DNA from 2 places in the Oxobacter pfennigii genome. Region 1 is predicted to be linked to the other one. Evidence: riboswitches for the same ligand, from Rfam matches in the RefSeq annotation. Region 1 holds a riboswitch; the other holds the start of a gene.
The links. Region 1 has a riboswitch for FMN ahead of OXPF_RS10750 (class I SAM-dependent methyltransferase). Riboswitches for the same ligand answer to the same signal wherever they lie in the genome.
Positions count from the first base shown of each region.

Region 1 (15,791 bases):
AATACCTTTTCCAGCTCATCAGTCCTTAACATATTACATACATTTGACAATATGCATTCAAACATCATTCCTATAGCAACAGCCTCTCCATGGAATAAGGAATAATCCGACATACTCTCCACAACATGCCCGATGGTATGACCGAAATTTAACAGCTGCCTTTTTCCGTTATCATATTCATCGCCGAATACGGCATCTATTTTAAACATTATGCATTTTCTTACGGCATAATTGAGTTTGTCGCTTTCCAAGTTCAAAAGGCCTGTTGTATTTTCACATAAATAATTAAAAAAGCTTGCATCATACAACACAGCGTATTTAATTATTTCAGCTATACCCGCAACAACCTGTCTTTTGTCCAGAGTCCTTAATGTCGATGTATTAATATATACAAAATCCGGATGATAAAAAGACCCAACCATATTTTTCACATTTTTATAATTTACCCCTGTTTTTCCGCCTACACTGCTGTCCACGGCAGCTATTACTGTTGTTGGAACCTGTACGAATTTCATTCCCCTCATAAATGTTGCCGCAGTAAAGCCTGCCGTATCGCCTACCACTCCGCCTCCTAAGGCGATAATTGCAGAAGCCCTGTTGAAATTGTTTCGTCTTAATACATCATATATTTGCTGCATTGTTTCTATGGTCTTATAGCTTTCACCTATGCCCATATGATAGGTAATCACTTGCTTGGCCTTAATTCTTTTTAACAATTCTTCTTCATATATATTGCCCACATTAAGATCTGAAACAATTAAAATCTTCTCATTAATTTTATGTTCATCAAGATATGTGTTCATACTGTCATAATTATTTCCAATATAAATCTCATATTTTTTGGAGCCGAATCCGGCTATTATTTCCTTCATAATCACAACACCTCGTATAATTAGTTTTGTAAGGTTTAAGTTTAATAATTTCCAGTTACAAACCTTACATCAAGTTGACTTTTCAATATAAATTAACTGGAAATAGATTCTCTTTAAAACACTTTAGAAGCACGCTCCATGTTCTTTGAAAACTTAATATGTGCTATTGAACTTAACTAATGCTCGTGTGACAATATTTTCAGGCTATTGAGGATGGTTCTTGTTCAACTCCTGTTGGATCTTTTGATCTCTTCTATTAAAGTCAGTTCCCCTGGCCTGATGTTAGCTTTGGACCGCTGGGTGTTTGCTCTAAAACCTTCCTCCTGTATGGCAGTTCAAGGAGTTGTGCATGAAGTTTTTAGAGGTGTATTCTAATTGCGAGGATGTTGATGCATCAGGTACCACGGGCATTAGTTAAGTTCAATAGCTAAAAAATCTATATCAAGAAGGAGGTGTATCAATTGTCAAATTCATTACTGGTTGGTATTGATGTCAGCCTTAATGACAACAAAGTCCGTATCCTCCATCCTGATGGAACCAGTCTTTCTAAATTTGTTGTCCCTAATTCCGTCCCAGGTGCCAAAACCCTCTCTCAAAAGGTTACCGGGATTATGGAAAAGAGCAACTTTGATTCCCTTGTCATTGGCCTTGAATCTACTTCTGTCTATGGTGATCCTCTTGTTTACTTCCTAAAACAAGATACCTCTGTTAATAGATTCAATACCAAGATACATGTACTTAATCCAACTCAGGTAAACAAGTTTAAAATGTTTTACCCTGACCTTCCTAAAACCGACGATATAGATGCATGGATTATTGCTGAACATCTAAGATTCGGTCGAATAAACAAGGATGTCTATATGGATGATAGATACAAAGCCCTTCAAAAGCTTACGAGGGCAAGATTCCACACTGCGCAGAACCTTGCAAGGGAGAAAAACTGGTTCCTCAATAACCTGTTTTTGAAATTCTCTTCTCTTGCCCAAGAGAAGATTTTCTCAAACAAGTTTGGAGCTACTTCAAGCAGTCTCATCGAAGAATTCCTCTCGGTGGATGAGATTGCTTATATGCCGGTTGAAGAGTTAGCTGAATTCATCAACGAAAAAGGTAAAGGCCATTTTCAAAACCCCGATGAAATTGCTGCCGCTGTTCAAAAGGCAGCAAGAAGCTCGTACCGTCTCCCTAAAACGGTTACAGAGTCTGTAAATCAGGTGCTTGGATAAATAATTCCCAGTTGGCATTCCATATCCTACCATATTTTACAACTGAATTTGGTAGGTCTATTAACTGCATCTTTTTATAATCAAAAACAGTCAAATATCGCTAATATTTCAAAATTTATTTCCAGTTGGATATTGACATATTACCGCTGGACTTTTCACAAAGTAATAATTTCATTGTTTAATATTTATAGTATAACATTTATCTGTGATTTAAAAGAAAAAAACGCCCTATGGGCGAATTTTTTAATATGTACCATCAATCGTTATCGTCGAAATCATCGAAGCTGGAGCTTGTTCCACTTAATTTTGCTGCTAATTCAACAGCTTCTTCAATGCTGCCTGCTGTCTCTTCTTCCTCGGAAGCAACAGCGCTTAATTCTCCATCAGCCAATTTCATTGAATATTCGTTAAGTACATTGTGCAAATCATTGCTCTTGCTTGATAATTCGCTGGCTGCCATGCTTTTTGTATCATTCCCTAACGTATCTATGTCGCTTAGCAAATCCAGCTGAGTCTGTATGAAGGTCTTATATCTTGATTTAAAGAGCTGGAATTCCTGCTTGATTCTTTCATATTCTCCGTTAATCCTCACAACCTCTGTATGAGCCTGATCGATTATCTTTTGAGCTGTATCATTTGAATTTTTTATAATCAGTTCCGCCTCTTTTTGCGAATTATTCTTGGCCTGATCGGCTGCACCCTGGGCAAGAACCAATGTATTTTGCAGCGTAGCTTCGATTTTTGTATAATGCTCTAGTTTTTCAGATAATGAATTAATCTTTTCTCTTAATGCAGTGTTTTCTTTATACAGCTTTTCATAATCATCTACCACCTGCTCAAGAAAATCATCCACCTCATCAATATCATATCCGCGGAATGAGCGCTTAAACTCTTTATTATTTATTTCCATTGGGGTTATACCCATAGATTGCACCTCCGTATTAAATTATTTTTTTTATTATAATATTTATCCTGTCCTTTTTGGTTTTGCTGCCTATTCTCTCTAATACGATACGGCCTCTTCCCTTGAGAGAAATTACATCTCCTGTCTTTATCAAACGGTTTAAGTCTGTTACCTCCTCGAAGTTAACCTTTACTTTCTGAGACACAATTTCCTTTGCAATGCTGCTTCTTGATTCGCCGAAACCGGCGCTAAGCACTGCATCCAATCTCAATGATGCCACATTTGCAGCTATCACTTTAAAATTCTGTTCCCTTTGAGGAACGTTTTTCAAGTCGGCATATTCTGCTGACACTCCCACATGCTTTATCTTTGTGAGATTTATTTTAATATAATTGCTTATGTCCTCTGAAACTAAAATATAATTGAGGTCTTCGCTTAAAATGATATCGCCTATCTTGTCCCTTTTTATGCCCAGACTCATTAAAGCTCCCAATATATCCCTGTGTTCAAGCTTTTCAAACTTTGTGTTGCCCCTAAAGTATAAAGCACTGATAGGCAATTTTATGTATTGAAAATCCATACCCCCGGGGTAAATAACCAACATACTTCTCTCTGAATTTGCTATCCCGCCGGTTATCTCATAATTAACATGTCCTATTTTTTTAATTATTGCCGAAGCCTTCATGACTTGCGCAGGATCTAAAAAGTCTGTAAACCGTGGTTCGAAATATCTTTGAACCTGCTCGATATTATCTATTATCTTTACGGCAAGAATTTTATCTTCGCCGCTTTTTATGCTGTTCAATATCTCGTCTTTTTTATTCAATCAAATGATCACCTGTCCGCCCAGGAAAATATATTTTTTGCTGATAGTTCTTCCTTGAAATCTGAAGAAACATCTACATTATTAGGAGTTAAAAGCAATATTCCAGGCGATATTTCCTGAATACTGCCATCTAATGCATAGGCCGCACCGCTGGCAAAATCGACAAATCTCTGGGCAAGTTTTGGGTCCAGCTTTTGCAAGTTTGCCAGTACTATCTTTCTGTTTTTGAGACAGTCGCATATATTTGTAATTTCTTCATATTGTGTGGGCTGTACGATAACAACCTTTGCATTTGAAGTAGAGTGAATGCTTACTACTTTTCCTCTTTTATTGTTTGAAATAACCTCTAACTGTTCGCTTTCGGCAGAATTGATTTCTTCTTCATCAATTCTTTCTATTTCATCACCCATCCCGAAAACATCCAATACTTTATTAATAAAATTGTTTCCCATATTTTATCCTCCCTGATATTAATAATTTCTCGGTCCAAAAATCCCCGATCCGATCCTTATAATGTTAGCACCTTCTTCAATTGCTGTCTCAAAATCATTTGTCATTCCCATTGAAAGGTACTTCATGTCAATATTATCTATGTTACTTTTCTTTATATCTTCGAAAATCTCTTTCATCCTCTTAAAATATATTCTTGCATCTTCCGGGTTTTCAGCCATAGGTGCAACAGTCATAAGTCCGCAGATTTTAAGATTTTCATATGTATTTATAGAATTTATAAACTCCATTACACTATTCGGGTCAACTCCATGCTTGCTTTCTTCCCTGTCTATATTAACCTCAACAAGGATATCTATGACTTTTTTTATAGCACCAAATCGCTTGTCAATTTCCTGGGCCAACTTGACGCTGTCAACAGAATGAATCATGGAAACCTTGTCGGCTATATATTTGACCTTATTGGTTTGCAAATGGCCAATAAGATGCCATTCTATTTCTCCTGCAAGTTTAGGGTATTTGTCTACCAGTTCCTGTACCTTGTTTTCTCCGAAAACATGTACCCCGCAACTTAGAGTTTCGCTGATCTTATCGACGCTCATAGTCTTTGTAACAGCTATTAATTTAACGTCTTCCCCTTTACGTCCGGCTCTTAGTAATGCACTGTCAATCCTTTTCTTTATGGAGAATAAATTCTCACTTATAGTCATTAAAACCAAACCTCCTATAAAATATGCAAACTTAGGTTTCATGAAAATAGCAACAGTACATAATTATAATAAAATAGCCATAAATTACATTATATTAATTCTCCACAAACCTGTATTTTCCTTCATTTTTTTAAAAAAATCCCTGCCTAGAAAGCTCATTTTTAAGCTCTGAAGAAACATATACATCATCTGGAGTAAGGAGCAAAATCATATGAGATATTTCTTTTATATCCCCGCCTACCGCTTCTATTGCACCGCATGCAAAATCCACGCAGCGCTGAGCTGCTGCAACATTCACATCCTTTAAATTAACAATGACGATTTTTCTTTTCTTCAATTGATTTATAACATTTTTGATTTCATCAAAATCATGAATCTTCATTATCTCAATATTTGTGATGTCAATCTCTCTCGCATCCGGCACAATGCCCATATTAGGTTTTGAAATAATATGTATTTTATTCTCGGCTAATTCATTATCAATTTCCCGGGTTAAATCCTCTTCATTACCCAGTCCGAATATATTAAGTATTTTATTTACAAATCCATCTGCCATAATAAAATTTCCCCCTATTAAATGTAGCTCATCATTTAGTCATTGGACAAAATCTTAAAAACAAAGAAATCCACCATGTTTCCTATATATTTCTACATGAAAAAACATATTCCTGCATATCAATTTATATTTAATTTTGAAGAAATTCAAAGGTAATTCAGATGGCTCCTTATAAAATTTTACATGCTTAAAATTTTGATTTTATTCAATTTCTTTTTTGTAATAATATAAACAACCCCTCATATATATATACTGTTAATATTATATGTATCTTTATAAAGGAGGGGAAAAATGGAAGAATTTGATTTATATAAGGACATTGCAGTAAGAACTCAAGGTGACATATACGTGGGGGTCGTAGGTCCTGTAAGGACAGGCAAGTCTACATTTATTAAAAGATTCATGGACCTTTTAGTAATACCCAACATAGATAATAATTATAAAAAGGAAAGAGCCAAAGATGAACTTCCTCAAAGTGCAGCAGGCAGGACAATAATGACTACAGAGCCTAAATTTGTACCCAATGAGGCAGTTGAAATAAAGATTAAAGACAATGCAAAGCTTAAAATAAGAATGGTGGACTGCGTTGGATATCTTGTCAAGGATGCATTGGGATACTTGGAGGGAAGTGCCCCAAGAATGGTCACCACCCCCTGGTTTGACTACCAGATACCCTTTGAGCAGGCAGCGGAGCTTGGAACCAGAAAGGTTATAAATGACCACTCCACCATAGGAATTGTGGTTACAACCGATGGTTCAATAACGGATATCCCCAGAGAAAATTACTTAGACGCCGAAGAAAGGGTTATAAAAGAGCTTAAATATTTAAATAAGCCATTTGTCATGATACTGAATTCCATGCATCCTGATAACCCCGATACCATAACCTTAAAAAAGAGCCTTGAAGAGAAGTATGATATTCCTGTTCAGGCTGTTGATGTCATGCAGATGAGAGTAGAAGATATCGATAATCTTCTGGAAAATGTTTTGTTTGAATTCCCCATTAAGGAAATCAACATCGACCTGCCCGACTGGGTTGATGTGCTTGAAATGGACCACTGGCTCAAAAGAGATTTCCTTGATTCAGTTAAATTTGCTGCAAAGGATTTATATAAGCTGAGGGATATTAAGCCTGTCATCGAAAAGTTCAATGAATATGATTTTATCGGTGATGTTGAAATACAGGATTTAAAGCCCGGTGAAGGTATTGCCGATGTCAATATCAGGACCAAGGACGGCCTTTTCTACCAGGTATTGGGAGAATTTTGCGGTTATAAGATAGACGGTGAACGGCACCTCTTAGGACTTATGAAGGATCTTTCAATTGCAAAGCATGAATATGACAGGATTGCAGATGCCTTAAAAGATGTTCGCGAAACCGGATACGGGTTAGTTCCTCCTCAAATGGATGAGCTTAAATTAGAAGAGCCTGAAATTGTCAAACAGGGAGGAAAATTCGGCGTCAAGCTTAGGGCATCCGCTCCTTCTCTTCATATGATTAGGGCTGACATTGAAACTGAAGTGTCCCCTGTTGTAGGGACGGAAAAGCAAGGTGAAGATTTGGTTAAATCACTGCTTGAGCAGTTTGAAAGCGATCCGGCAAAATTATGGCAGTCAAATATGTTCGGCAAGACTTTAGAAGAATTAGTCAAGGAAGGATTACAGAGCAAGCTCTTTAAGATGCCTGAAGACGTACAGTCAAAGCTCCAGAGGACCGTACAGAAAATAGTCAATGAAGGCGGCGGCGGTTTAATCTGTATCATATTATAAAAATCCGGATTCTCAATCCGGATTTTTCCCTTCTCTGATCTGCCCGTTACAATATAACGGTCAGCCTTTAAATATCATCTGCCAAATTCATTTCAAATTCAATTTCATGTCTGAGGGGACTGTTATTGTCTCCTGATAATGGAATCTCCGGTTTCATTTTTCTCGAAATGTCCAATGCATTACGATAAAACCTTGCCACATCTAAGCTCCGTTTTTGGTAAAAGCGGAACACTTCCATGTCATAATAATAGCATTAATGGCTGCTGTGTTCTGCCTCACTTAATCATTTATACAAGTATCAACCGTAAATCCTAGGCATATAAAATTAAAAACCAGCCGTATTACGCTTCGATTTCACGAATCAGATTGACCATTTCAATGGCTCCAACAGCGCAGTCAAAGCCCTTATTGCCCGCCTTGCTGCCTGCCCGCTCAATGGCCTGTTCTATATTTTCCGTGGTCAGCACTCCAAACATAACGGGAATATTGCTGTTTAAAGATACACTGGCAATGCCCTTGGACACCTCACTGCATACATAATCATAGTGGGTTGTGCTGCCGCGGATGACCGCACCAAGGCATATAACAGCGTCGTATTTCCCGCTTTTCGCCATTTTAGATGCGATCAGCGGAATTTCAAAGGCTCCGGGAACCCACGCAATGTCTATGCTGTTCTCATTGACCTCATGGCGCTTCAGTCCGTCTAAGGCACCGCTTATCAGTTTAGCTGTTATAAATTCATTGAAACGTGCGGCAACAATGCCGATTTTAATATTCCTGGATACGAGTTTTCCTTCAAAGGTTCTCATTTCAACATCTCCTCCAATTTTATATTAATAGTCCAAAATATGGCCCATTTTTTCCTGCTTGGTCTTAAGATAAAATAGATCCTGTGTAGTAGCATCCATCTGTATGGGAATCCTCTCTGTAATCTCCATGCCAAAACCTGAAAGCTGATAGATTTTATCCGGGTTGTTGGTGAGCAGGCGCAATGTTTTTACTCCAAGATCACGCAGAATCTGAGCACCGATAAAGTACTCCCTCATATCTCCCTCAAAACCAAGGGCAAGATTAGCCTCCAAAGTATCCATTCCCTGATCCTGAAGCTTATAGGCACGCAATTTATTAATCAATCCAATACCGCGGCCTTCCTGGCGCATATACAGTAAGACCCCCCGACCTTCATCCTCAATTTGTGTCATTGCTGCCGCGAACTGCTGACCGCAGTCACAGCGGACGGAGCCGAAAGCATCACCGGTAAGGCACTCGGAATGAACGCGGCACAAAAGATTTTGACCGTCGCCGATCTCACCTTTGACCAACGCCACATGATGCTCGCCATTGAGCTTACTGATGTATCCATAAACCTTGAAATCACCGTATTTCGTCGGAAGATCGGCACAGGTAATCTGCTCTACTAGCTTGCCATTTCTTTTCCTGTATTCCTGTAAGGCTTTAATTGTAATAAATTTCATATTCCATTGCTGCGCCAGTGCTATTAATTCTGGTGTACGCATCATGGTTCCGTCCTCCCCCATGATCTCGCAGCACAGACCGCATTCCTTTAAGCCGGCCAGTCTCATCAGATCCACTGTGGCCTCGGTATGTCCGTTTCTCTCCAACACTCCGTTTTTCTTTGCCATCAAAGGGAACATGTGACCGGGGCGACGGAAATCCTCGGGTTTTGCATCGCCTTCCACGCATTTCATAGCGGTGAGGCTGCGCTCTGCCGCCGAAATACCAGTAGTAGTGTTAGCATGATCTATAGAAACAGTAAATGCCGTTTCATGATTGTCACTGTTATCAGAGACCATCTGAGGAAATTTCAACTTTTTACAAAGCTCTGTGCTCATTGGCATACAAATAAGACCCTTGCCATGTACGGCCATAAAATTCACATTTTCAGTAGTGGCAAACTGGGCGGCGCAAATAAAATCTCCTTCGTTTTCCCTGTCTTCATCGTCTGTAACCAGGATGATTTTCCCTTGACGAAGATCTTCCAGTGCTTCCTCTATGGTGTTAAATTGAAACATTTTGATTCCTCCTAAAAGCCGCATTTCGCAAGAAAGTCAGCTGTAATATTGTTTTTTAACGGCTGGGCTTCCATCAGCCGTTCAACGTATTTGCCAATACAGTCGTTCTCCAGATTGACTGTATCTCCAATATGCTTATCGGATAAAATTGTCATTACCGCCGTATGTGGTATGACAGAAACACTGAAACTGTCCTTATATACTTTAGCCACCGTCAGGCTGATTCCATCGATAGCAATCGAACCTTTTTCAATTATATACCGCAGAATTTTGGAGCTGGTTTTTATAGTGTACAAAATAGCGATATCATCTTTCTCAATGGCAGAAACCGTTCCGGTACCATCGATATGACCTGTGACAATATGCCCGCCGAATCTGCCGTTTATGGACATGGCCCGTTCCAGATTGACCAAACTTCCCCTGCGCAAGTTTCCGAGAGAAGAACGGTTTAAGGTTTCGTGCATCACGTCGGCAGTAAAGCCCCTTGGAGAAAAGGATGTGACTGTGAGGCAGACACCGTTGACAGCGATACTGTCTCCAATGCGGACATCCTCCATTATTTTCTTTGCCTGAACTGAGATAACAAAAGACTGAGCACCTTTTCGTATACTTTCCATTTTTCCGATTTCTTCTATGATTCCTGTGAACACCCTATCACCTCGCTTTCCAATAAAATATCCTCGCCTACCCGTATAACAGTTGGTTTGCTCAATTTGAAAGCCTCATCAGGGCAATCCACTCCCAAGCCTGATACCGGGGTTTGTCCGCTTCCCCCAAACATTTTAGGGGCAATATATGCCTGTACCTTGTTGACGATTCCGCTTTTAAGCGCAGACCAGTTCAGCGTACTGCCGCCTTCTAAAAGAATGCTGTCAATTTTTCTCTCACCCAGCCTTATCATCAAGCAATTAAGGTCAATATGCCCGTCTTTTAAAGGGAGTACCATAATATCGCAGCCTGCTTCTAAGTAAGGCTGGTGTTTTTCTTGATCCGGCACCGCCGTAGCAATAAGCGTACCGATACTCTTTGCCGAAGTAACAAGCCTTGAAGCTAGCGGCATTCTGAGTCTGGTATCGCACACAATACGCAGGGGATTTCTGTTGTTATCAAGCCGGCAGGTCAGCATTGGATCATCTAAAAGGACAGTGCCGATTCCCACCATTATGGCAGAATAGCGGTGCCGGTCCTCATGAACGCGCTGCCGCGCCCTTTCGCCGGTAATCCATTGAGACTTGCCGGTACGTGTTGCAATTTTTCCGTCCAGGGTCATGGCGTACTTCATTATCACGTAGGGCGTTTTGCTCTGGATATAGTGAAAGAAGCTCTCGTTGAGCGTATCACATTCGTCCTTTAGAATACCCTCTGTTACTTCAATTCCCCGGGAACGTAACAGCTTAATGCCTTTACCTGCCACCAAAGGATTAGGGTCACAAGAGCCAATTACTACACGACGGATACCGCTATTTAGGATAGCATCGGTACAAGGCGGTGTTTTGCCATAATGACAGCAAGGCTCCAGTGTCACATAAATGGTTGCGCCTGACGGAGATGTTTTGCAGCTTGCGAAGGCATTCCGTTCAGCATGGAGCTCTCCGTATTTCTGATGATAACCCTTTCCAATGACATTACCGTCTTTTACAATAACCGCGCCCACCATGGGATTGGGATTTACCCATCCGCAGCCCTTCTTTGCAAGCTTTATAGCAAGCTTCATATATTCTATATCAGTCATGCAGCACCTCCTAAAAAATGCCCTGAACAAAACCGTTCAGGGCATATAAGGCGTCGCAAGTGTGAGTAAGCAGCATATATTACAAATAAAAAACTCCGGAATAAAACATTATTCCAGAGCAGATTCACATACACACAGAAACACTGCGGCTTTCATCTTCTTTCATCCAGACTATACTGTCGGCTTCGGAGTTGCACCGAATCATGCCTTACGGCTCGTGGGCTTTACCACCGGTAGGGAATTTAACCCTGCCCTGAAGATATTATTCAATTGCTTTTATTATACTGCTTATTTTGTTTTTGTCAAGGTTAATGATGGAAAGATATTTCTACGGTTTGATTAAACTATACCGACCGGTAAGTGAAATGAAATTTTCCAATTCATGAAATTGCTTATTTTTTGTCTAACCTCACAATCATGATAATAGGTATTTCTTGCCCGGGAAAAGGAACTTCGTAAAATCCGCTTAAAACAAAATTATATAAAAATGCGGTGTTCAGTATTTCCTGAATAGAACGGTGGTAATAATTCTGTAAGACTGGTTGCCCTGCAATTGCCTCTCCCTGATATATTTGACTTGTGAAGTAATTATTATTTGGGTAGGTAAAACAGGGATGGTGCGTTGCAAAAACAAATGAGCCTCCGGTTCTCATCATCAAATGTACTGCTTTAAATAGTGGATTAATATCTGAAATATCCATAATTGCCATGTTCGCAACAGCCTTATCAAAAAGTTTATCTTGCCCGAGTGCTAAAAGTTCATCATAATTAGTTGCGTCACATACATAAAAATTCACCCTATCCAGCACATCTGCCCGGCGTTTTTTCGCCAGCTCAATCATTTTGGCGCTATAGTCAAAGGCAACCACTTTCGCACCGCATTCAGCCAACCTTTCGGAAAAATTCCCGTTTCCACAGGCAATGTCCAATACCAGCTCCCCCTGGCAAATATCAAGCAGCTCTTCTGTATAAGGTCTGACCAAATTACGATGAAAATCATTAGAGTCATCCCCCATTCTCTCGTCCCAAAAAGTTGCATTGGTTTCCCATGCTGTAAGACCGTTATCTATTTTTGACATAAGTACCTCCATAAACCTCTTATAATATTGTACCATTTTTCCCGATAGAAAAAACTTATCTTCCTCTTTAAGTCTCTCTTCTTTCACTTGCTTAACAAGTGGTTTCCGGTGAGCAACAAAAAGCTAAACGAGATAATATCTCGTTCAGGGTATATAAGACATCCCAAGTCGATAGTAAGCAATTATATTACAATAAAAAGCTCTGGAATAAAACATTATTCCAGAGCAGATTCACATACACACAGAAACACTGAGGCCTTTATCTTCTTTCATCCAGACTATGCTGTCGGCTTCGGAGTTACACCGAATCATGCCTTGCGGCTAGTGGGCTTTACCACCGGTAGGGAATTTAACCCTGCCCTGAAGATATCATTCAATTGAATCTTATTATACTGCTTATTTTGTTTTTGTAAACTAAATTCAAGCCTCCGCTATGGTTTTCCCATAGGCTTCACATTGGGACAAGGCAGCTTCATCCGGTACCCAAAGAGTTTTAATCCCGTCGTCAAGCACACGGAAACCGGAGTCCGCAAGCGCTTTAGAAATATGTCCCACAGACTCTCCGCTCCACCCATAGCTGCCGAATGCCGCCGCGCTCTTTCCTGTAAACTTGAGTCCCTTTATCATCTCCAGCAGGCCTCCTATGGAATGCAGGATGCCGCGGTTGATGGTGGACGAACCGATGAGAACCGTTTTTGAGCGGAATATCTCCGTGATAATATCATTCTTGTCCTCTTTTGCCGCATTAAAAAGCTTCACCGTCACACTCATATCCTGACTGCGTATGCCCGCAGCAATGGCCTCTGCCATGCGTCGCGTTGCGCCCCACATGGTATCGTAGACGATGCTGATTTGATTCTCTTGGTAAGAAGCCGCCCATTTCAGATACGCTTGGATAATCTGCGCAGGCTCTTCCTTCCATATAACTCCGTGGCTTGGGCAGATCATATCCACCGGCAGCCCTAAGCCTAACACCTCATTGATCTTTTTTATAACCAGCGGTGAAAACGGATTCAGTATATTGGCGTAATACTTTATGGCCTCGGTGTAAAGCTCGGCAGTATCCACCGTGTCATTGTACAAGGATTCGGTGGCGTAATGCTGTCCGAAGGCATCATTGGAGAACAGTATATTCTCACCCGTAAGATAACAGAACATACTGTCCGGCCAATGCAGCATTGGCGCTTCCACAAAAATCAGCTTTGTACTGCCCAGCTCAAGTGTATCCCCTGTCTTTACCGTGATAAAATTCCAGTCATGGTGATAATGCCCTTTAAGCGATTTAACGGCGTTGGCCGTGCAGTAGATGGGCGTATCGGGAATATAGCGCATAAGCTCCGGCAGCGCGCCGCTGTGATCGCTCTCCGCATGGTTTGCAATAATGTAGTCGATCTCTTTCAAATCGATTTCATTCTGCAGATTGCTGACAAACTCCTTGTCAAAAGGCTTCCAGACCGTTTCAATCAGTACATTTTTCACGTCCTTTATAAGATAGGAGTTATACGATGAGCCTTTCCATGTCGAATATTCGTCCCCATGAAACTTCTTTAATTCCCAATCTACCTTGCCAACCCATGTAACTTTAGAAGTCAGTGCTTTTCCCATTGTTATCCCTCCATTTTTTATATTTAGTATAACACAAAAACAGTAAATTCATGTTGTAGTCTGTAAGTTGAAAAAGTCTGGCTTTCGGGGCAATTTTCAAGTTCTCAAATTGCCTGCCTTAATTCATGTATTTATGATTTTGAGATACCTCAATATCAAAATGTTATATTATGGTAAGCCATAAGTCAAGCTAAAGAAAAAACAGACAATAATCTCGCTATATATTTTAATAACCATTATTGACATTAAAATAGAATAGTTCTATAGTAATACATAGATATGCTATGCATAGTAATTCAATATATAGATTTGAGGTGGTACTTATGAAGGTTAACAAAGAGTTGCTTAAGGGAAGCACTGTAATCCTTATCTTAACTTTACTTGACCGTAAGCCAATGTACGGTTATGAGATTATAAAAGAAATAGATAAGAAGTCAGATGGTGTTTTTAACTTCAAGGAAGGAACACTTTATCCGATTTTACATTCCCTTGAGGCAGAAGGTTTTGTCTTATCTTATTGGGATGAAGTTGAGAGCCGTAAAAGGAAGTATTATAAAATTACGGATGCCGGGAAATTGCAGGTTAAGGAAAAGCAAGAGGAATGGTTCACTTTTAAGAGCGCGGTAGATAAGGTTTTATTGGAGGAGATCGTATGGAATTAGGTAGTAATAATAAAGCCCGGGAATATATAAACGATGTGTGTTCACAAGTACGCTTTAAAGAAATTCATAAAGAAATAAGCCTAGAAATACAAAGCCACATTACAGAGTTGGCAGAAGAATATTTAAATGAGGGTTTTACCGAAACTGATTCAATAAATAAAGCAGTTGCCCAAATGGGTGACGCTATAACAGTCGGAAATCAATTGAATAAAGTTCACAAGTCTAAACCGGAATGGGGCATATTGGCCCTGACATTCATGCTTGCAAGTTTCGGGATAATAACTAATTACTTGATAGCAACACAAGGTGCATCCTACTATAACCCTTCTTCAATACTTATTAGAAGTTTGTCATTTAGTATTTTAGGAATAGCTGCTGCGGTAGGTCTGTACTTTTTTGATTACAAGAAGATAAAACCATATTCCAAATACATATATATAATAACTTCAATATTTATAATATACTCAATTTTATTTGGTCGTCCCGTAAATGGATTATTACGGTTTTCAATAGGTCCTTTTGTTATTCCTGTAGAAGCATGTCTCTTATTTTATGTTATTGCACTGTCAGGTATAATGGATAACTGGAACTGGAATCAACCCAAAAATATTCTATACAGCCTGGGGCTGCTCATATTTCCAATTATTCTTATGTTGGCAGTGCCCTCACTTGACAGCATACTAATATATTCAACCGCATTTTTAGTTCTCGCAATCATGTCCGGTGCAAAGCTAAAATATATTCTTGGTATAATAGGCTCTGAAATTATAATATTTTTATTTCAGATATTCAGCAGGCCATATAGAGTAAAACGGTTTTTTATCTTTCTCAATCCGAACAAAGACCCTTCTGGAAGCGGATATATCAATATTCAATTAAGTAAGGTACTTCATTCTGCAGGTTTATTAGGGCAGGGGTTTACATTTAAACCGGGAGTTATACCGGAAGTCCATACCGATTTTATATTTGCTTATGTAGTATATACTTTTGGATGGATTGCAGGACTCATATTGATAGCACTGTTTATCTCCTTTATAGTCCGTATAGCCGGATTAGTTGGTTTAGTAAAAAATAATTACGGCAAACTATTATTAAGTGGTTTTGCAGCAGTTTTTTCCATACAATTTTTATGGAATATTCTAATGGTTTTAGGATTAGCACCTTTAGGCGGAACCGGATTACCCTTTATAAGCTATGGGGGAACTCAATTTATTATTAATATGATTGTGATAGGACTGATATTAGGCATATACAGACGAAGAAATATAAGAGAAATTGCATTTTATGCATAAAAAATGTGAGGTTGTCATCAGATTATCAGGAGTGAAAAAACAAAAGTGTTATTATAACATTAAAAAAGCCTTAAAGA
Region 1 covers NZ_LKET01000032.1:109,781-125,571, forward strand. Annotated here, with positions in the region: gene aroB (3-dehydroquinate synthase) at 1-872, opposite strand, end outside; gene OXPF_RS10690 (IS110 family transposase) at 1,334-2,095, shown strand; gene OXPF_RS10695 (DivIVA domain-containing protein) at 2,352-3,020, opposite strand; gene OXPF_RS10700 (YlmH family RNA-binding protein) at 3,037-3,825, opposite strand; gene OXPF_RS10705 (cell division protein SepF) at 3,834-4,277, opposite strand; gene OXPF_RS10710 (YggS family pyridoxal phosphate-dependent enzyme) at 4,296-4,985, opposite strand; gene OXPF_RS10715 (cell division protein SepF) at 5,116-5,541, opposite strand; gene spoIVA (stage IV sporulation protein A) at 5,833-7,311, shown strand; gene ribH (6,7-dimethyl-8-ribityllumazine synthase) at 7,653-8,120, opposite strand; gene OXPF_RS10730 (bifunctional 3,4-dihydroxy-2-butanone-4-phosphate synthase/GTP cyclohydrolase II) at 8,145-9,344, opposite strand; gene OXPF_RS10735 (riboflavin synthase) at 9,356-9,994, opposite strand; gene ribD (bifunctional diaminohydroxyphosphoribosylaminopyrimidine deaminase/5-amino-6-(5-phosphoribosylamino)uracil reductase RibD) at 9,976-11,076, opposite strand; FMN riboswitch at 11,227-11,341, opposite strand; gene OXPF_RS10750 (class I SAM-dependent methyltransferase) at 11,469-12,155, opposite strand; FMN riboswitch at 12,413-12,527, opposite strand; gene OXPF_RS10760 (anaerobic nitric oxide reductase flavorubredoxin) at 12,576-13,760, opposite strand; gene OXPF_RS10765 (PadR family transcriptional regulator) at 14,084-14,422, shown strand; gene OXPF_RS10770 (FtsW/RodA/SpoVE family cell cycle protein) at 14,413-15,714, shown strand.

Region 2 (5,456 bases), on a different contig from region 1:
AAACCAGAAAAACCATAGGGACGGTTCATGCCAAACTGTTGTTCTAAAACTCAAATTATGATGAACCGTCCCTAAGCCTTTACTACCCTTCAGTTCCTATGGAATCCTCGGGGATTTCTTTTTTTGTCCCTGTAAGATAGTTTGGAAGCTCCAACCCCGCCATTTTGAAGACATCTTCATACGGAGGAATGGATTTCAGCATTCCCGACAGAAAATTAGCTGTGGATGGAGTGCCGCTGCCCCCCGACATGGAATCCCATACGGTGATCTTATCAATCTTGATGTTCTTGATGGCTTCCACCTGAATTTTTGCAAGCTGTTCCATCTTATCAGCGATCATAAGGGCAACCGCATTCTTTGGATCGTTTCCTGCTGCCGCCACTATCTTTTCAAAACCCTCTGCCTGTTTGCTCAGTACTTCCATTACTCCTGTTGCTTCTGCCTGCATTTTAAACAAAATGGCGTCGGCTTCACCCTTTGCCCGGCGGCGGAGGGTTTCGGCCTGGGCTTCGGCATCTATTTCGGCTTTTTGTTTTTCAATTTCGGCGTGGATTATGACGTCTGCCGTCTTTGTGGCCCTTTCCCTTTCGGCACGGGCCATTTCCGCACTTTGCTCTGCGGAATATGCTTCTTCCAGGGCCTTTGCAGACTGTACCTTCTCAGCTGCAACCGCTCTCCTGTTGGCTTCAGCTTCCTTTTCCCTTTTTTCTGCCTCGGAATTTGCAATGGTTATCCTGGCCAGGTTTTCACCCTCAACAGCTTTGGAGTTTGCCTCCGATACCTGTATTCTCTGGTCCATTTGGGCATTTGCCTCACCTATGGAACCGTCGCGGTCTTTTTCAGCAACGCTCTTTTTGGCATCGTTAATAGCCTTGGATGCGGCTTCTTTACCCAGGGCTTCAATATAACCGGATTCATCCTTTATGTCTGTAACGTTAACGTTTATAAGCTTTAAACCAATCTTTTTAAGTTCAGCCTCCACGTTTTTGGATACATTGGCTAAAAATTTATCTCTGTCTGAATTTATTTCCTCAATATCCATGGTGGCAATTACAAGCCTTAGCTGGCCAAATATAATATCCTTTGCCAGTTCCTGTATATCCTTAAGCTGCAGCCCCAAGATTCTTTCCGCCGCATTTGGCATAACCTCGGGTTCCGTGGAAATACCTACGGTAAATCTGGAAGGTACATCCACCCTTATGTTCTGTTTGCTCAATGCCTTGGTCAAATTTACTTCGATCGAAATCGGAGTCAAATCTAAAAATTCATAATTCTGTATAACAGGCCATACAAAGGCAGCTCCTCCATGGATGCATTTTGCAGACCTTGCCGTGCCGTCTCCGCTTCTTCCTATCTTACCATAAACAACGAGTACCTTATCGGACGGACATCTTTTAAATCTTAAAAACAGCATAATAACGGTTGATAGTATTGCCACTGCTATGACAGTGTATAAAATTATCTCATACATAAACTGACCCCCTTTTAATTAATCGATATGATCTTCAACCAAATTTTCAACCAATAAAATTTGATTGTCGATTACGCCTATAACCTTAACTCTTTCTCCAGTAGGAATAGTTTTCCCATTGGTCATTGCATCTAATTCCCGGGATGTACCCTGCACTATCACCGTAACCTTTCCCACGCCATCCTTTGCCCCTGGAATGGTGAGATACACTTCTCCCTTTGCATTTATTGCATTTTTAAGGTCCATTCCGCCGTATTCCGTCAAATTGGCGATGAAATAAAACAGGCTGCTTATAATCAGGCTGACTATAAAACCTGCGCCACAGGAAAGCAGGACTTCAAGTATTTTATTCATATTAAATTTGTCAAGTACAATGCCGGTCCATGAAAATACGGTAAAGAAAACAATGAAATTTCGCATGGTGAGAAGTCTAAAGGGAGAAGAGACATCATCGAAGGTATAGTCCTGGAAGCCGTCTGAATCCAGATATTCATGGATATCTCCCAAATTCTCATTTGAATCGCCAAAATCTCCGTGGTCACCAAGTCCTAAAAATGGCAGGAGGGTTTGAATTATAAAGAGAGTAGTAAAAGGAATCCCTATATACCAATATACTCTTTGATCACCCGGTATACTATTCCACCATTCAACCATAATATCCCCCCTTAAAAGAAGCAGCTAATTTATTATGCTAAGAAAGCGAACATATTTATTATGATAGAAGGTATTAAAGAAAATGATCTTAAATATGGTTTTGTGCAGGCCCCTATTTAATTATAATCATAAAAGGTGAGTCCAGTCCACAAAATCAGCACAATTTAAAAGCAGATTTGCCCACGTCTACTTGATATAAATATTTTAAAGAGAAAGTAGGATGAGCCGTCCCGTATTTTGTCAAAGAAAAAATAGAATGAACCGTCCCTGTTGTTATGAACCGTATTTTGTCAAAGAAAAAATAGAATGAACCGTCCCTGTTGTTATGAACCGTCCCTGTTGTTACTGCTGTTGTTAAAAGAAAAAGTGGAGTGAACCGTCCCCTATTGTTATAATAGTGTAGAAGGGGGGAAGGGAATGGACAAAAAAGGGCTGGATGATATGATAAAGAATCTTACTGAAATTCCGGGCATACTGGATAAAGAGCTGTACCATAATTCCGTTGTATTGATACCTTTGGTTTTTATAGGTGGGGAATATCATCTATTATTTCAGATGAGAAATTTTAATATAAGACAGGGCGGCGAGGTGTCCTTTCCGGGGGGAATGTACGACCCGACAGAGGATGAAAGCCTTGAAGCAACAGCTATACGCGAAACCTATGAGGAGATGGGCATTCCCAAGGATAAGATAAAGATAATTGGACGCCTTGATACAATGGTTGCTCCTATGGGCATTACCATTGATTCTTTTGTGAGTCTAGTGGACATAGGGGGCACTGATGAATTAATAATCAACAAAAATGAGGTGGAGTACGCATTTACCGTTCCTGTATCCCATTTTGAAAACAGCCAGCCGGAGAAATATAATACCCGCGTTATGATAGAATCTTCCTACATGGATGAGGAAGGCAGAAAAGTGACTCTTCTTCCGGCAGAAGAATTAGGCCTGCCGGAGCTTTACTACAAGTCCTGGGGCAGAAGAAATTACGAAATCCTCATATATAGATACAAAAATGAAATGATATGGGGAATGACCGCAAGGCTTGTATATGAAGTTGTAAAAAAGCTGAAGCGATAGTCTAGCAAAGGGAAAAAATATATGCTATAATAATATTCGAACTGAATAGCCAATGAATCTTCAGGGCAGGGTGAGCAATTGAATACTTACGTATTATTTTGCATTTCCCGACCGGCGGTACAGCCCGCGAGCTTTTAATTAAGCAGATCCGGTTTAATTCCGGAGCCGACAGTAAAGTCTGGATGAAAGAAGGTTGTGTTTACCTTGTATTTTTCTCCTGAAGTTCTTCAGGAGCTTTTTATTTTTCAGGATTTTTTTCTTATGACCCACCGAAGATTAGGGCTAGACAGTAATATTTATTCTGGAGGGTTTATTATGAGAGATCAAAGACTTAATAAGCTGGTAAAAATTTCTGTTTTATCGGCAGCAGCATTTATACTTATGCTGATTGAATTTCCGCTTCCCTTTTTCCCCGAATTTTTAAAGGTGGATATAAGCGATTTTCCCGCACTTTTAGGAAGCTTCGCCTTAGGGCCTTTAGCCGGCGTTATAATCGAAGCAGTAAAGAACATACTTCATGTTCTTCTTAAGAATACTACTGCAGGCATAGGTGAAATTGCAAACTTCGTCGTAGGTGCTGCCTTTGTATTTGCCGCAGGCATGGTGTATAAGATTAAAAAGGACAGAGCTCACGCATTATACGGACTGATAGCAGGTGTTGTTGCTATGGCGGCGGTAGCTGCCGTGTGCAATTTGTTTATATTCCTGCCCTTATACGAAAAAGTCTTAGGCTTTCCCATTCCGGCAATAGTTGACGCCGGTGCCAAAATCAATCCTGCAATAAAAGATTTAAACACCTTTGTCGCATTGAGTATAGTGCCCTTTAATATCTTAAAAGGCATCATAGTTGCACTTCTCGGATTTTTATCATACAAGAGCTTATCCCCCATCCTTCATAGGTAAAGCAAGCCGTCGGCCAAACCGACGGTTATTTCTTGCCCATTTTTACCACTACATATATAATTAGAATGGAAATTTGGATAAAATATAAGCTGTGGACACTCCTCGGATTAGAAACTAGTATTGCTGATAAGAGCGTAACCTGCACGAGGAGTGTTCTCTAACAGCTTACAATTTCATCTGGCATATGCAGATATCTGATTACAAGGAAGCGGCAAGCTTTTTGTAATCAAATACCTTCGAAAGGGTAGTGATAATATGTTGTTTGAATCATATAGCCCCAATGATACCGAAAAAGTTGGGGAATACTTGGGCTCTATAGCCAATAAAGGCTATGTAATCTGCCTGACAGGCGATTTAGGCGCTGGAAAAACTAAATTCGTCAAAGGCCTTGCAAAGGGGCTTAATATAGATGATTATATAACAAGCCCCACCTTTACTATCGTAAACGAATATAATGGAAGGCTTCCCTTGTATCATTTCGATGTATACAGAATAAACGACACCGACGAAATGCATGAAATAGGTTTCGATGAATACATATATGGCCAAGGCGTCAGCGTTATAGAATGGGCTAATATAATAGAAGAAATTTTGCCAAAGGAAAACATATGGGTAGACATATCAAAAGATATGGAAGTAGGCGAAGACTATCGAAAAATCCAAATCAAAGTCAACGGCGAGAAATACCAGGGACTTATATGGGAGATGATTGAAAAATGCGAGTTCTAGCCATAGATACCTCATCCATGGTGGCATCCGTCGCGGTAGCCGACGAAAATAAACTCATAGGAGAGATAACCTACAATTACAAAAAACAGCATTCCACCATAATAATGCCCATGATAGACGATTTATTAAAATCTATCGAATTGGACATAAAAGATATGGATGCAATTGCCTGTGCCTCAGGTCCCGGCTCCTTTACGGGATTGAGAATCGGCGCTGCAACGGTAAAGGGATTATGCCAGGGTGCAAATAAGCCATTGATCGCCATACCTACTCTCGATGCTCTTGTGTACAATCTTCCCCACTCAAAGGGAATAATATGCCCTATAATGGATGCCCTAAGGGATAACGTATACACCTGTATCTACAAATGGGAAGGTGATGAATTTAAAAAATTAAGTGACTATATGGCCATACATATGGATGAGCTTTTTTCGATGCTTAAAGAATACCATGAAAAAATAATATTTTTAGGTGACGGTATCTTTGTGCACAAAGAAAAAATACAACTGGAATTAAGGGAAAAGCCAGTATTTGCTCCCCCTCACCTTAATATGCAAAAAGCATCCTCCATTGCAGCCCTTGCATTAAAGCGGCTTAATAATAACGATACCGATGATTA
Region 2 covers NZ_LKET01000039.1:381,798-387,253, forward strand. Annotated here, with positions in the region: gene OXPF_RS15105 (flotillin family protein) at 83-1,471, opposite strand; gene OXPF_RS15110 (hypothetical protein) at 1,490-2,125, opposite strand; gene OXPF_RS15115 (NUDIX hydrolase) at 2,543-3,205, shown strand; FMN riboswitch at 3,258-3,403, shown strand; gene OXPF_RS15120 (ECF transporter S component) at 3,521-4,108, shown strand; gene tsaE (tRNA (adenosine(37)-N6)-threonylcarbamoyltransferase complex ATPase subunit type 1 TsaE) at 4,364-4,837, shown strand; gene tsaB (tRNA (adenosine(37)-N6)-threonylcarbamoyltransferase complex dimerization subunit type 1 TsaB) at 4,825-5,456, shown strand, end outside.
Region 2: another riboswitch for FMN. It lies ahead of OXPF_RS15120 (ECF transporter S component); the one in region 1 lies ahead of OXPF_RS10750 (class I SAM-dependent methyltransferase).